Regions from separate parts of the Actinoplanes sp. CA-030573 genome, predicted to be linked through region 1. Evidence: riboswitches for the same ligand, from Rfam matches in the RefSeq annotation. Region 1 holds a riboswitch; the other holds the start of a gene.
The links. Region 1 has a riboswitch for cobalamin ahead of ACQP2F_RS32730 (acyl-CoA thioesterase). Riboswitches for the same ligand answer to the same signal wherever they lie in the genome.

Region 2: it holds a riboswitch for cobalamin, as region 1 does, so the genes downstream of both, ACQP2F_RS28970 (VWA domain-containing protein) here and ACQP2F_RS32730 (acyl-CoA thioesterase) in region 1, are expected to answer to the same signal.

The regions. Positions count from the first base shown of each region.
Region 1 covers NZ_CP192038.1:7,127,305-7,134,393, reverse strand. The annotation lists gene ACQP2F_RS32765 (putative bifunctional diguanylate cyclase/phosphodiesterase) at 1-57, shown strand, start outside; gene ACQP2F_RS32760 (superoxide dismutase) at 329-958, shown strand; gene ACQP2F_RS32755 (superoxide dismutase) at 964-1,245, shown strand; gene ACQP2F_RS32750 (GNAT family N-acetyltransferase) at 1,223-1,771, opposite strand; gene ACQP2F_RS32745 (N-acetyltransferase family protein) at 1,797-2,219, opposite strand; gene ACQP2F_RS32740 (HoxN/HupN/NixA family nickel/cobalt transporter) at 2,226-3,377, opposite strand; gene ACQP2F_RS32735 (Fur family transcriptional regulator) at 3,490-3,978, shown strand; cobalamin riboswitch at 4,292-4,504, shown strand; gene ACQP2F_RS32730 (acyl-CoA thioesterase) at 4,637-5,128, shown strand; gene ACQP2F_RS32725 (LysE family translocator) at 5,125-5,649, shown strand; gene ACQP2F_RS32720 (hypothetical protein) at 5,689-6,024, shown strand; cobalamin riboswitch at 6,021-6,235, shown strand; gene ACQP2F_RS32715 (MerR family transcriptional regulator) at 6,277-7,089, shown strand, end outside.
Region 2 covers NZ_CP192038.1:6,257,581-6,264,669, forward strand. The annotation lists gene ACQP2F_RS28970 (VWA domain-containing protein) at 1-2,312, opposite strand, end outside; cobalamin riboswitch at 2,319-2,509, opposite strand; gene ACQP2F_RS28975 (gluconokinase) at 2,557-4,113, opposite strand; gene ACQP2F_RS28980 (VOC family protein) at 4,124-4,471, opposite strand; gene ACQP2F_RS28985 (hypothetical protein) at 4,488-5,660, opposite strand; gene ACQP2F_RS28990 (SigE family RNA polymerase sigma factor) at 5,657-6,151, opposite strand; gene ACQP2F_RS28995 (ATP-binding cassette domain-containing protein) at 6,218-7,089, opposite strand, start outside.

The sequences.
Region 1 (7,089 bases):
CTTCCGGCCGCCGAGATCGGCGCCATGCTGCGGCAGCAGGAACGCGCCGCTGCCTGAGCCCGCCGCAATCGCAGAGGAAGACGAGCGGCAAGCCGCTGTAATGCCGTCGGGGTTGGCCCTTCCTTGGCCGTGGCCGCCGTATTTGTCGAGCCCGCCAAGGATGAGCCGGCGCAAGGCGTCCCGGCGAGCTGGATCATCGCGGCCGAGACGCCTCAAGACGCCACTTCACACCGCGAACAGCGGTGAGTGCCGCCTGCGGTGGGCTCAACGCCCGATTGCCATCGTGAGGTAGTTGCCAAAGTATGGCAATAAGGGAAGGCTGTGGGTCATGGCGATCTACACGCTTCCCGACATGCCCTACGACTACGGCGCGCTCGAGCCCGCCATGAGCGGGCAGATTCTCGAGCTGCATCACAGCAAGCACCACGCCGCGTACGTCAAGGGCAGCAACGACACCCTCGACCAGCTCGCCGAGGCCCGCGACAAGGGCGACTACCACGCCCTGGTCGGCCTGGAGAAGACCCTGGCGTTCAACCTGTCCGGGCACGTGCTGCACTCGATCTTCTGGAACAACCTGCGGCCCGGATCCAGCGCCGACCGGCCGGACGGCGAACTCGCGGCCGCGATCGAGGAGCACCTGGGCTCGTTCGACGCGTTCGCTGCCCAGCTGTCGACCGTGACCAAGGGCGTGCAGGGCTCCGGGTGGGGCGTGCTGGCTTGGGAACCACTGTCGCAGCGCCTGATCGTCGAGCAGGTGTATGACCATCACGGCAACGTCGGGCAGGGCTCGACGCCGATCCTGGTGTTCGACGCCTGGGAGCACGCCTACTACTTGCAGTACAAGAACGTGCGGCCGGACTACGTCGACCGGCTGTGGAACCTGGTCAACTGGGTCGATGTCACGAAACGGTTCGACGCCGCCCGGGCCGCCGGCAACCCGATCATCGTCGCTCCCTGACGCTGATGGGTGACGCCGACCCGGCCGCGGCCGCCGCTGCGGCGTTCGCCGGCGCCCAGCGCGCCGCCGGGGCCATCGCGGCCAAACACCGCGGTGACCTCGACGGCGCCGCCGAGCTGCTGGCTGCCTTCCCGGATGCGGACGCCCGCGCCCATTCGTTTCAGCTGCTGGCCGAACTCGCGCTGAGCATTCTGCGCGCGCAGACCGGCCAGTCGATGGACGAGCTGGTCCAGGAACTCAGCCTGCACATCGCCGCCGCGGCGATCAGCGGACCGCCAGCAGGGTGAGGTCCTTAGTGAACAGCACTAGTGGATGCCCGCCGGCCCGGTAGGTGAACTGCCGCTGCCAGCCGGTCTGCTCGTAGAGCGCGACCGCCGGGGCCTGCGGATGGGTGGCCAGCCACGCTCGCGGGGCATCGGCAACAAGCTCGGCCAGCAGCCGGCGGCCGAGGCCCTGCCGCTGCCACGACGGGGCGACCATCAGCTCGGCCACCACCAGGGCCGGGGCCACCAGCAACGCGGCCAGCTCCGGCGGTACGGCGTCGCGAACCGCGCGGTCGTGTTCAGTGGCTTCGGGCAGGGTCGCCGGCGCAGGCCAGCCGTAGGCGGCGGCGACCACGGTGGTGCCGGATCGGGCGATGACGCCGCGGGCGCCGGGGTAGCTCGTCTGCCGGTGCAGCCGGTCCGGGTAGCCGTCGGTCTCGGCGGCCGGTTCGTTCCACGGCGGCGCGGCGAAGCACTGCCGGTAGATCACCGCGAGCTGCTGCTGATGCTCGCGCAGGCCGGCAGCGTCCACGCCCACGATCGTCACCACGGCCGCGCTCCTCTCCAGCGATTGGTCAGGCGGTGTCGCGGCTGAGGATGATGCTGTAGTCGCGAAAGCCCAGCGCCCGCCAGAACCCGAGCGCGCGTTCGTTGTGCACGAGCGCGTCGAGCCTGACCGGCGCCCGCCGCCATCCGCCCGCCAGGAGTGTGAACGCCTGCCGGCCGAGGCCGGTGCGGCGGCGGTGGCGGACGACGAAGAACTGGCGGACGTAGATGCCGTCCTCGTCGTCGCGCCACACCCCGTACGCCACCGGCTCGCCGTCGTCCTCGACGACCGCCACGTGATACACCTCGCCGGTGATCCAGCGGCGCATCCGATCGGCCAGTTCGTCATCGGTGGCGGTGCTGTGATGCCGCTGGTCCTCGATGAGCTGCCGGTTGAGCGCGGCCAGCAGCCCGATGTCGGAGACCGTGGCCGCGTGAACCGTCAGCCGCATTGTCGGCTACTCCGCAGCGGCGGAGGGGGCGAGGTTGGCCGACCAGCGTTCCTCGACTCGGCCGAACCGCCAGACGGCGATGGCGACGATCCAGGCGAGGAAGAACAGGCCGACGATGCCGTAGCCGGCGTAGTCGAGTGGGATGTCGGCGATCGCGGCGAGCGGGCCGGTGGTGATGTTGGCCTGGTCGGCCAGCACCCCGATGAGTTCGACGGTGCCGATGATCAGGGCGACGGCGACCGAGATCGAGGTGATGGTGATGTTGTAGAAGACCTTGCGGACCGGCTTGGCGAACGCCCAGCCGTAGGCGGCGTTCATGAACACCCCGTCGATGGTGTCCATCAGGCACATGCCGGCGGCGAACAGGATCGGCAAAACGAGGATCGAGTAGAACGGCAGGTTGAACGCGGCCGCCCCGCCGGCCAGGACGAGCAGGCCGACCTCGGTGGCGGTGTCGAAGCCGAGTCCGAACAGGACGCCGATCGGGTAGATGTGCCAGGCCTTGCGGACGCTCTTGGTCAGGCCGCCGAGGAACCGGTTCATGAAGCCGCGCTTGTTGAGCTGGTCCTCCAGGGCTTCTTCGTCGTAGACGCCGCGGCGCAGGTCGCGGAAGACCTTGATGATGCCGAACAGCACGACCAGGTTGAGGATGCCCAGGATCCACAGGAAGACCCCGGACACGGAGGCGCCGATGACGCCGGTGACCGAGTGCAGTTCTGAGTCGTCGTTCTCGACCTGCCCGGCCAGGGCCTTGACGCCGACCGAGAGCAGGAAGGCGAGGCAGAAGACGATCGTGGAGTGGCCGAGGGAGAACCAGAAGCCGACCGACAGCGGTTTGCGGCCGCCGCCGTTGTTGGTGTTGTCCTGCATCAGCTTGCGGGTGGTGTTGTCGACCGCTGCGATGTGGTCGGCGTCGAAGGCGTGCCGCAGGCCGAAGGTGTAGGCCAGGATGCCGACGCCGACGGTGAAGACGGGGTGGTCGCCGCCGAGGCTGAAGTGTTTCGGGGCGACGAAGCCGAGCAGCGTGACGAACCCGATGACGTGCAGCAGGACGATGAAGGCGCCCATGCCGGCCAGCGAGCTCCAGTCCTGCGGGGTCAGGCTCTGCCGGAATCGGGAGAAGCGGGACACGTCCACGGCCATCTGGGTATCGGTCACGTCTGTCTTCTTCCGCGAGGGTGCTCGATACCCGGACGCTAACCCGCACGGATCTACTATTGCAAGGTTGTGGCGATAGCGTGATTGTGGCAACTGGGACCGGGGAGGCGTAGTGACAGCGGAAGCAGATGCTCGGCTCAACGCGATCCGGGATCACGTCCGCGCTGGTGGCCGCCGGTGGACTTTCGCGAAGAACGCGATCGTCGGCACGCTGATGGACGCCGAGCGGCACCTGTCGCCGCGGCGGATCTACGAGACCCTGCTTCCGGCCCATCCGCAGCTGGACCACTCCACGGTCTACCGGGCGTTGCAGGTGCTCGTCGACGAGGGCGTCGTGCACAGCCTCGACCGGCGCGGCGAGGCCCGTTACGGGCTGGCCGACCGCCCGCATCATCACGTCGTCTGCGGCGACTGCGGACGCGTCGCCGAAGTTGCCGCCGCGGACGGTGTGCAGGAGTTGCTGACCATGGTCGGGTCGCGGACCGGTTTCTCCTTCGCCGGTCAGAGCCTGACCCTCACCGGCCGCTGCGCGCGGTGCTCGACAGCGTCAGCGGCCGGCGGCGGCCTGGATGGCGTACTGAACAGCGAGGGCGGTCGTTAGCACCCCGAGAGCAGGCGTAGTGCTCGCTCGGGCGGATGTGGTTGCAGGCGGGCACCGAGGTAACCGCCGCCGAGACCGCTGAGCAGGCCCAGAATCTAGTCGGGGTTGAGGTGGCCGCCGGTCGTTGCCGCGAAAACGAGATAGCCGGCCGCTCCGGCGGTCGAGGTCAGGAACGTGGAGGCGAGCACGGCCGGGGCCGGTTCGGTGATCCAGGTAAGCCGCCCACCCGCAGCATAAGAGAGGCTGGTGATGCGTGGCTGCGGTGAATGGCTGGGGTGATAAGCATCGCGTCGCCCGTCGCCGCCAGATCGCTATGCTCGGCCTCAGCGCTGGTTCACCCGATCTCCTTGGTGGGGTGTCGTAAGAGGGAACCCGGTGGGATTCCGGGACTGCCCCGCAGCGGTGAGCGGGAACGACCGCCGTCACACAGCACTGAACCCCTTCGCACGGGTTTGGGAAGCGACGGCCAGTAGGCGTTTGTTGGCTGCCCGCGAGTCCGAAGACCTGCCCGCGTCGCGTACGCCGCCCGGCGTGCGTTTGCTGTCGGCCTCGCGGGTGGGCCGGACATGTCAACGTCACCGGCGAGCCGAGACCGGGGCGCTGCCCGCTGTCTGCCTTCCGCGCGATCGTTGGTCGCGGAACGGAGCGGAAGGTAGCGATGACAGAATCTGGTCGTGCGCCGTCGGCGTCGCAACTGACCCTGTCGCAGATCATGGACCAGCACCACACCAACCTGATGGGCACGGTGCACGGCGGCCGGATCCTCAACCTCATCGACTCGGTCGCCGGGGTCGTCGCGGCCCGCCACTCCGATGGTCCCGCGGTCACCGCGGCGATGGACGAGACGTTGTTCCTGCAGGCCGTTCGGGTCGGTGACGTCGTGCACGTGCAGGCCCGGATCACCTGGGCCGGGCGCAGCTCGATGGAGGTCGCAGTCAAGGTCACCGCCGACCGGTGGGACCGGGCGGTGCCGCCAACGGTCGTGGCTACCTCCCATCTGGTGATGGTCGCGGTCGACGACGACGGCAAACCGCGTACTGTGCCGGCGCTGTTGCCGGAGACCGACGAGGACCGGCAGGCCTTCCATCAGGCGGAGATCCGCCGCCGGCACCGTCTCGCCCTGCGGGGCGCGCTGGAGGGACGGCCGTGATCTCGACGTCGGTGCTGCTGGGCTACCTGACCGCGATCGTCCTGCTGATGATCACTCCCGGTCCGGACATGATGTTCGTGATCACCAACGCCGGCCGCTACGGCGCCCGGGCCGGCATGGTCGCCGCGCTCGGTGTCGCGACCGGTAACGCTTTCGTGCGGGGATTGGTGACGAATCTGCTCAACCCGAAGATGATCCTGTTCAGCGTGGCGTTCTTGCCGCAGTTCGTACGGCCCGCCGCCGGGCAGGTGACCGGCCAGCTGATCACCCTTGGCGTCCTGTTCATCACCGTACAGCTCGCCGTGGACATCACCCTGGCCGCCACGGCGGGGCGGCTCGGCGCGCGGCTGGCCCGCGGCCGTACGGCACGGTGGCTCAACTGGGGGGGTGCGCGGCCGTTTGCGTCGCGCTCGGCGTCCGGCTGGCGTGGGGGTGATCCGATGAGTTCTCCCGAGGAGCGGACCGGCGCCACCAGGTGTGCCCCTACTCCAACGCCACCCGCGGCTGATCGCTCTGGCTAAAGTTGGCCGGTGAGCGAAACGATCATCGACGGATGCACGGTGACGGTGTGCCGAGACTGCTGTTGCGGTAACGCGCTCAAGCATCCGTCGACCGATCACGACGCTCAGCTCGACCGGCTGCGCGCCGAGATCGGCGACGGCCACCGGGTGCGGACCAGTGTGTGCTTGGACGTGTGCGAGCAGGCCAACGTCATGGTGGTCCACCCGACCGCGACAGCCCGCCGCTCGGGCGCCCGGCCGGTCTGGTTCGGACTGGTCCTCGACGACGCGATCCTCACCGACCTGCTCGGTTGGGTACACGCCGGCGGCCCGGGGCAGGCCGAGATCCCGGCGCCGCTGGAGCTGTCGGTGATTACAGCGCCTGGCCGGCAGTAAGCTGTGGGGGCAGTCGGTTCGCCCGCCCCTGGCCGGGGGTGAGCGTCGTAAGAGGGAACCCGGTGTGATTCCGGGACTGCCCCGCAGCGGTGAGTGGGAACGACCGCCGTCACAGAGCACTGGACCCGAGCTGGGTCCGGGAAGCGACGGCCAGTAGGAAGCGTGCCGGACGCCCACGAGTCCGAAGACCTGCCACTGCCCACACCCGATGCGGGTGTGGTCGTTGTCGGTGACCTCGAGGGCGGGTCGGCGGTGGATGACACCAGGGGGCTCAGCCCCGGATTACTCGCGCGGCGACTCGGCGTGGCCCCGACGACGCTGCGTACCTGGCATCAGCGCTACGGGCTCGGCCCGACCGGGCATCAGGCCGGCCGGCACCGGCGCTACACGCCGCCCGACGTGGCCGCGCTGACCGTGATGGCCCGGCTCACCGCTCGCGGCATGCCGGCCGCCGAAGCCGCCCGGATGGCGCGCCGCGAGGTCACCCCGTGGCCGGCCGAGCATCCGGTGACCGACCAGAGCACACAGTCAGCGGCGCGCGGGCTGGCCCGGGCCGCCCGCCGCCTCGACGTGCTGAGCCTGCACGAGACACTGCGGGCCGCGGTCACCGCCCACGGAGTCGTGCACACCTACCACACCCTGGCCGGGCCGGCGTACGTGTTGATCAGCCAGGGCCGCTACGCCGAGACACGAAAAGCGGTGGCCCGGCGCGTGCTCAGCCGGGCCCTGAGCGAGGTGTTCGCGGCAGTTGCACGGCCGCCGGCCGGTTCGCCGGTACGCACACTGCTGATCGCCGTGGACGCCGGCCGCGACGTCGCGGCCCTAGACGCGCTTGCCGCCGCCCTAGCCGAGCAGCAGATCGCGTCGATCCACCTCGGTGCCGGCCTTTCCCGGCAGACGCTGGCCGACGCGATCACCCGCAGCCACCCCGCAGCCGTCGTCCTGTGGAGCCACGCCCGGCACCCGGCGATGCCCGGACTGCTGGCTACGGTCGCCGACAGCCTCCCGTGGCGGCCGACCGTCATCACCGCCGGGCAAGGCTGGGATGATCAGGTCACCACCGTG
Region 2 (7,089 bases), 870 kb from region 1:
CCGAGGGCGGAGGCGAGCCGGGCGGCCAGGCCGAGGCGTACCGGGCCGGACTCGCAGTCGACGATCACGGTGGCCACCCCGGCCAGGGCGGGCGCCACGGTGACCGGGTCCGGCCCGCTGGTGGCACGGCCGTCGGTGACCACGATCAGCAGCGGCCGCCGACGCGGGTCCCGGCGGCGCTCGGTGGCGATGGTGGCGGCGGCCCGGCGCAGACCGGCGGCCAGCGGCGTGCGTCCCCCCGTGCGCAGGGCGGCGAGCCGCAGCACCCCGACCTCATGGCTGGACGTGGGCGGCAGCACCTGCTCGGCGTCGTGCCCGCGGAAGGTGATCATCCCGACCCGGTCCCGCCGCTGGTAGGCGTCCCGCAACAGCGACAGCACCGCGGTCTTCACGATGGCCATCCGCTTGCGGGCGGCCATCGACCCCGAGGCGTCGACCACGAACAGCACCAGGTTCGCCTCGCGGCCGACGTGCACCGACTCGCGCAGGTCGCGGGGGCGGACGTCCCGCGCGCCGCGGTGCAGCGCGGCCCGCAGGGTGGCGGGCAGATGCGGCGCCCCGGCCAGCTTGCCGCGCGGCTCGCGCGAGCCGATCACCCGCCCGCGCCGCGAGAACGCCGGCGACCGCCGCCCCGCATGCCCACCCTCCCCACGACGGGCAATCGAGAGCGTCCGGGTCCGATAGGGACTCCCCGCAACCGCGACCTGCCCCGGCCCGCCCTGCCCCGGCTCACTCTGTCCCGGCCCGCCCTGCCCCGGCCCGCCCTGTCCCGGCCCGCTCTGCTCCAGGCCGCCCTGTCCCGGCCCGCCCCGTCCTGCTCCGCCGTGTTCGGTCCCATCCGCCGCACCCACGCCTCTCCTGGCTCCCAAATCCGACTTTCCCGAAATGTCGCCCGGGGTACCGGAGCCGCTCCAGCCACCAGAACGGCCTGGGCCACCGAAGTTGCCCGAGCCGCCCGAGCTGTCGGAGCCGCCCGAGCCGTCGGGGCTGGCATCGTCGGGACCGCCGGTCGGCGAGCCGCCACCGTCGGGGTCGTCGTCCGGGCCGCCGTCGCGCTCGCGCTCCTCCCGCTCGGCGCACTCCCGCTCGGTTCGCTCCCGATCGGCGCGTTCGCGTTCGCGTTCGAGCTCGGCCTCGGCCTCCGCCAGCGCCTCCTCGAGCCGCTGCTCGTCGGTGCCGGGCGGGTCGAGCGGGTCCTTCCGCCGCCGGTGCGGCAGGGCCAGGCGGGCGGCGTCGCGCACGTCGCCGGCCGTGACCCGCTCCCGGCCGTGCCACGCGGCCAGGGCCACCGCGCACCGGGCCACCACGATGTCGGCGCGCATGCCGTCCACCCCGTAGGCGAGGCAGACCCGGGCGATCCGGTCGAGCTCGCCGTCCGGCAGGACGACCCGCGGCAGCCGTTCCCGGGCCGCGACGATCCGCTGCGACAGCGCGTGCTCGTCGTCGGCGAAACGCACCGCGAAGTCGCCGGGGCCGGCCTCGTACGCCAGCCGCCGCCGCACCACCTCGGCCCTTTCCCGGGCCTCGCGCGGCGCCCCGACGGTCACCACCAGGCCGAACCGGTCGACCAGTTGCGGCCGGGGCTCGCCCTCCTCCGGGTTCATGGTGCCGACCAGCAGGAACCGGGCCGCGTGCTTGACCGACACCCCGTCCCGCTCGACGTGGGCCCGGCCCATCGCCGCCGCGTCCAGCAGCAGGTCGACCAGGTGATCGGGCAACAGGTTGACCTCGTCGACGTAGAGCACGCCGCGGTGCGCGGCCGCGAGCAGGCCCGGCTCATACGCCTTGACCCCGTCGGCCAGCGCACGCTGTATGTCGAGCGTGCCCACCACCCGGTCCTCGGTCGCCCCCACCGGCAGCTCGACCAGCGCGGCCGGCCGGGACAGCGCCGGGATACCGGCCGAGAGCGAGACGTCGGAGCCGGCCGGGTGCAGGCCGTCGGAGCCGGCCGGATGCGGGCCGTCGGAGCCGGCCGCGTGCGGGCCGTCGGAGCCGGCCGCGTGCGGGCCGTCGGAGCCGGCCGGATGCGGGCCGTCGGGGCGCGCCGCGTGCGGGCCGTCCGGGCAGGCCGGGTCGGGCGCCGCCGGATCGCAGGCGAAGCGGCAGCCGCGGACCACCGTGACCGGCGGGAGCAGCGCGGCCAGGGCACGCACCACCGTGCTCTTCGCCGTTCCCTTCTCTCCTCGCACCAGAACCCCGCCGACATCCGGCGAGACAGCGGTGAGCAACAGCGCGAGGCGCAGGTCGGCAAGCCCGACCACGGCCGAGAACGGGTACGGCGTCACGGAGGTCCCTTCTGCCCGGGTGTCCACGCCCGGACGATGAGCGTCACGAGCGGCCGGAGTTCCTGGCTCCCGGATCGACGCTCCCCGACACCGCTGAACGCCGCGACGACAAAACGCCGTGGCGATGGGCCACGACGACGGGACGGGTCACTACCCGGTCACAGTGGCGGGACCGTCCCGGAATCGCACCGGGTTCCTCCGCTACCGCTCGCCCGCCATGCTTTCGCACCGCCGGGCGGACCGTCAACGTGACCAGCGGTGACCACCATCTCTAAGACGGGTGGGCGGCCGTCTCCAGCGGCGGGGCCAGGCGGTCGAGCTCGCGCACGATATCCATGGTGGCCAGGGCCGACTTCTCGATCAGCGGGCGCAGGCGGGCGTAGAGGGCGGCGTTCTCGGGGTCGGGCCGGGTCGGCGTGCCGATCGCGATCAGCGCGGCGGCGCGGTCGAGGTCGGGCAGGTCGCCCAGCGCGTGCAGGCCGAGCAGGCAGGCGCCGAGCGCGGTGCCCTCGGGGGTGCCGGCGATCGCCACCGGCAGGTCGAGGGCGGCCGCCAGCACGCCCACCCACAGCTCGGACGCGACCGCTCCCCCGGTCGCCCGCACCTCGGTGACCGGGAAGCCCTCGGCCGCGAACGAGTCGCGGACCAGCGCCAGCTGCTGGCACACGCCCTCGACCGCCGAGCGCACCAGGTGGGCGCGGCCGTGCTCGCGGCGCAGCCCGAGGTAGGCGCCGCGCATGCCGGCCCGCCACCACGGCGCGCGCTCGCCCAGCAGGTAGGGCAGGCAGAGCAGCCCGTCGCTGCCCGGCGCCACGCTCTGCGCCTCCATGAGCAGGGCGGCGTCGCGCTCGTCCTCGTCCTCGCCCTCGGCGCCGGGGCGCTCGAAGCCGGACGCGAAGCTCTGCCCGGCCCAGCGCACCACCGAGCCGGCGTTGTTGACCGCACCGCCGATGACCCAGCGGTCCTCGGTCAGCGCGTAGCAGAACAGCCGCCCGGCGGCGTCGGCGGTGGGCCGGTCGACGACCGTGCGCAGGGCGCCGCTGGTGCCGAGCGAGACGGCCGCGACGCCGGCCGGCGTGGCGCCGAGGCCGAGGTTGGCCAGCGGCCCGTCGGCCGCGCCGATCACCAGTGGGGTGCCGGCCGGCAGCCCGGCCGCCGACGCGATCGAGGGGCGCAGCTTCAGGACGGTGGTGGTCGGCACGACCTCGGCCAGCTGGCCGGGCCGGGCGCCCGCGATGTCGAGCGCCTCGGGATCCCACGTGCGGGAGTGGATGTCGTAAAGGCCGGTGCCCGAGGCCACCGACAGGTCGAGCAGGAACGGCGCGTCGGCGAGGGCGGTCAGCACCAGCTCCTTGACCCCGCCCCACCGCGGCGTCGACCGCAGCCGCTCGGGGTCGGTGGCCCGCCACCAGGCGAGCTTGGTGAGCGGCGACATCGGATGCACGGGCGTGCCGGTGCGGGCCTGCAGCGCCTTGTCGCGGCCGGCCGCGATGATCTCGTCGCACTGGGCGCCGGCCCGGTTGTCGGCCCAGGTGACCAACGGGCCGAGCGGGCGGCCGGCGGCGTCCATCGGGGCCAGGGCGTGCAGGAACGCGCTCAGGCTGACGGCCCGCACCGCGTCACCCTGCTCGCGGCAGGCGGCGGCCACGTCGGTGAGCGCCTTGACCGCCGCGTCGATCAGGTGCTGGGGGTCGAGCTCGGCGCGGCCCGGGCCGGGCACGGCGAGTGGATAGTGGACGCTGGTGTGCGCCCGCAGCCGGCCGTCGGCGGTGGCCGCGATGCCCTTGGTGGCGGTGGTACCGGTGTCGATGCCGATCACGACGTCCATGGCGACGCTCTTACCCGTTACCCGGGCTCACCAGACAGAAGACGTGCCCGTCCGGATCGGTGAGCACCGCCTGCCGCTCGCCCCACGGCTGCACGGCCGGCGGGTCGATCACCGCGGCGCCGGCCTTCTCGGCGGCGGCGGTGACGGCGTCGACGTCGTCGACCAGATAGCTCGCCGCGACCCCGGCCCGGCCCGGGGTGGGCGGCCGCCGGTGCAGCAGCACCTCCGGGTCGCCGAGCATGGCGATCTCTTCCGTCCGGTATTTCTCGGCCAGGCCGAGCGCGTCGCGATACAGCGCGAGCGCCCGGTCGAGATCCGCCACCGACACGATGATCCGGCGCAGGCCCTGAATCGTCACGACCCCAACCTATCCGTCACGGCAACGGCACGGTCCTCGGATCACCGCCGCCCCGCGGCCGCACCTCGAGCTCGGTCGCGGCGTCGGGCAGCAGCGCCACGTCGCTCACCGGGATCCAGGCCCCGCGGGTGCGGTAGCGCAGCGTCGCGTTGAGCACGGCCACCACCACGCCCTGCTGGCCGGGCAGCCGCACCCGCACCACGCCGTCGCGCATCAGGCCCGCGTAATGCGGCTCGGGCCCGCCGAGGAACCAGAACGCCCGGACCGTGTCCTCCAGCGGCAGCGTCCGCACCGTGAACTGCCGGCCGTCCGGCGTGGCGCCGCTGATCTGCCAGGCGCCCAGCCCGGTCTGCGCGTGGTAGCCGAACAGGTCGTCGTAGCCGCCCGGCATCTCCCACGGCCCGGTGGCGCCGGGCAGCCGCCGGTCGAGCAGCTCGGGCACCTGGTTGGTCTTCTCGTGCACCACGTCCCCGAAGTTGTCGAGCGGGATGCCCTCGCCCAGGCCGGCCCGGATCATGGCGATCCGCACGTTCTCCGCCTGCGGCGCCACCCGGCGCACGAACACCCAGTCGGCCCCCGACGAGACCCGGCTGTACGTCCGCCGCACCTTCCCGTCCTCGTCGAACGAGTAGTCGGCCGACAGGTCGACCGGCTGCCCGAGATCGGCGACCACCAGCACGTCGCGCCGCTCGCCGATCAGGATCGCCCCTGGCTCGACCTTGCCCGGCGGCATCAGCCGCACCGAGCCGGTGCCGCGCAGGCCGCCGCCGGCGACCGGCTCGACCCAGCCCAGCAGGTCCTGCGGGGCGGTCTCGACGGTCGCGCGCTGGCTGATCAGCGCGGCCGGCCCGGCCGGGGTGGTGCCCGCCCACAGCACGTGCGGCCGCGACCGGGTCTCGAACGCGTCGGCGCCACGGCTCCAGGCGGCCCGGGCCTCCTGCAGGAACTGCCGGTCGCCGGCCAGGTCGCCGCGGGTCACCGGGTCGGCGACCTCGCCGCCGCGGCCACGCCCGAGCGCCAGCGGCGACCCGGCCGCCGCCACCGCCGCACCGAGGCCGCCGAACAGCACGGCCCGGCGGCGCACGACCCGGCGCCGGCCGCCCGCGCGCACCCGCTCGAGCAGGTCGGGCGGCGGGCTCAGATGCTCGGTGGCCCGCTCCAGCGCGACATGGATATCGGTGTCGGTCACTGCCGCTCCCCCTCTCGCACGAGCTCCGGCCCGAGAACCGCACGCAGCTTCTCCAGACCCCGCGCCGTGTTGCTCTTCACCGTTCCGGCGCTGCAGTCGAGCGCGGCCGCGACCTCGCCCACCGGCAGGTCGTCGAGGTAGCGCAGGACGACGGCGGCGCGCTGCCTGGGCGGCAGCTGGCGCAGCGCGGCCACCACCGACTCGCGCAGGGTGACGTCGTCGCTGTGGTCGGGCGCGCGTACGTCGTGATCCCCGAGCCCGGTCTCGGGTCTCCGTTTCCGTTTCCGCCACCGGTTGGTGGCCCGGTTGACGATCGCCTGGCGCGCGTAGGCGTCGGGCGCGCCGCCGCGCAGGCGCCGCCAGCGGGCGCACATCTGCTCCAGCACGTCCTGCAGCAGATCCTCGGCGGCGCCGCGATCGCCGGTGAGCAGGTACGCCACGCGCAGCAGCCCGGTCGACCTCGTGCGCACGAACTCGTCGAAGTCGTCCATCGCGTGTCCCTTCCCCGCTCTCACACCCTCCAAAGACACCGGCGGGCGGGGAAGGGTTGCATCGGATCAGGCACCGATATACGAAGCCAGATGCTCGCCGGTCAGCGTCGAGCGAGCGGCGACCAAGTCGGCCGGCGTGCCCTCGAAAACCACGCGACCGCCGTCGTGGCCGGCGCCCGGGCCGAGGTCGATGATCCAGTCGGCGTGCGCCATCACGGCCTGGTGGTGCTCGATCACGATCACCGACTTGCCCGCGTCGACAAGACGGTCGAGCAGGCCGAGCAGGTTTTCCACGTCGGCCAGGTGCAGGCCGGTGGTGGGCTCGTCGAGGATGTAGACGCCGCCCTTCTCGCCCATGTGGGTGGCGAGCTTCAGGCGCTGACGCTCGCCGCCGGAGAGGGTGGTCAGCGGCTGCCCGATGGTCAGGTAGCCGAGCCCGACGTCGGCCAGGTGGGACAGGATCTTGTGCGCGGCCGGCGTCTTGGCCTCGCCGTCGGCGAAGAACGTGACCGCCTCGCCGACCGGCATGGCCAGCACCTCGCTGATGTCCTTGCCGCCCAGGTGGTACTCGAGCACCGACGCGTCGAACCGCTTGCCCTCGCAGACCTCGCAGGTCGTCGCCATGCTCGCCATGATCCCGAGATCGGTGTAGATGACGCCGGCGCCGTTGCAGTTCGGGCAGGCGCCCTCGGAGTTGGCGCTGAACAGCGCCGGTTTCACCCCATTGACCTTCGCGAACGCTTTGCGGATGGGATCGAGCAGGCCGGTGTACGTCGCCGGGCTGCTCCGCCGCGATCCCCGGATGGCGCCCTGGTCGACCGTCACCACCCCCTCGCGCCCCGACACCGAGCCGTGGATCAGGGAGCTCTTGCCCGACCCGGCCACGCCGGTGACCACGACCAGCACGCCGAGCGGAATGTCGACGTCGACGTCCCGCA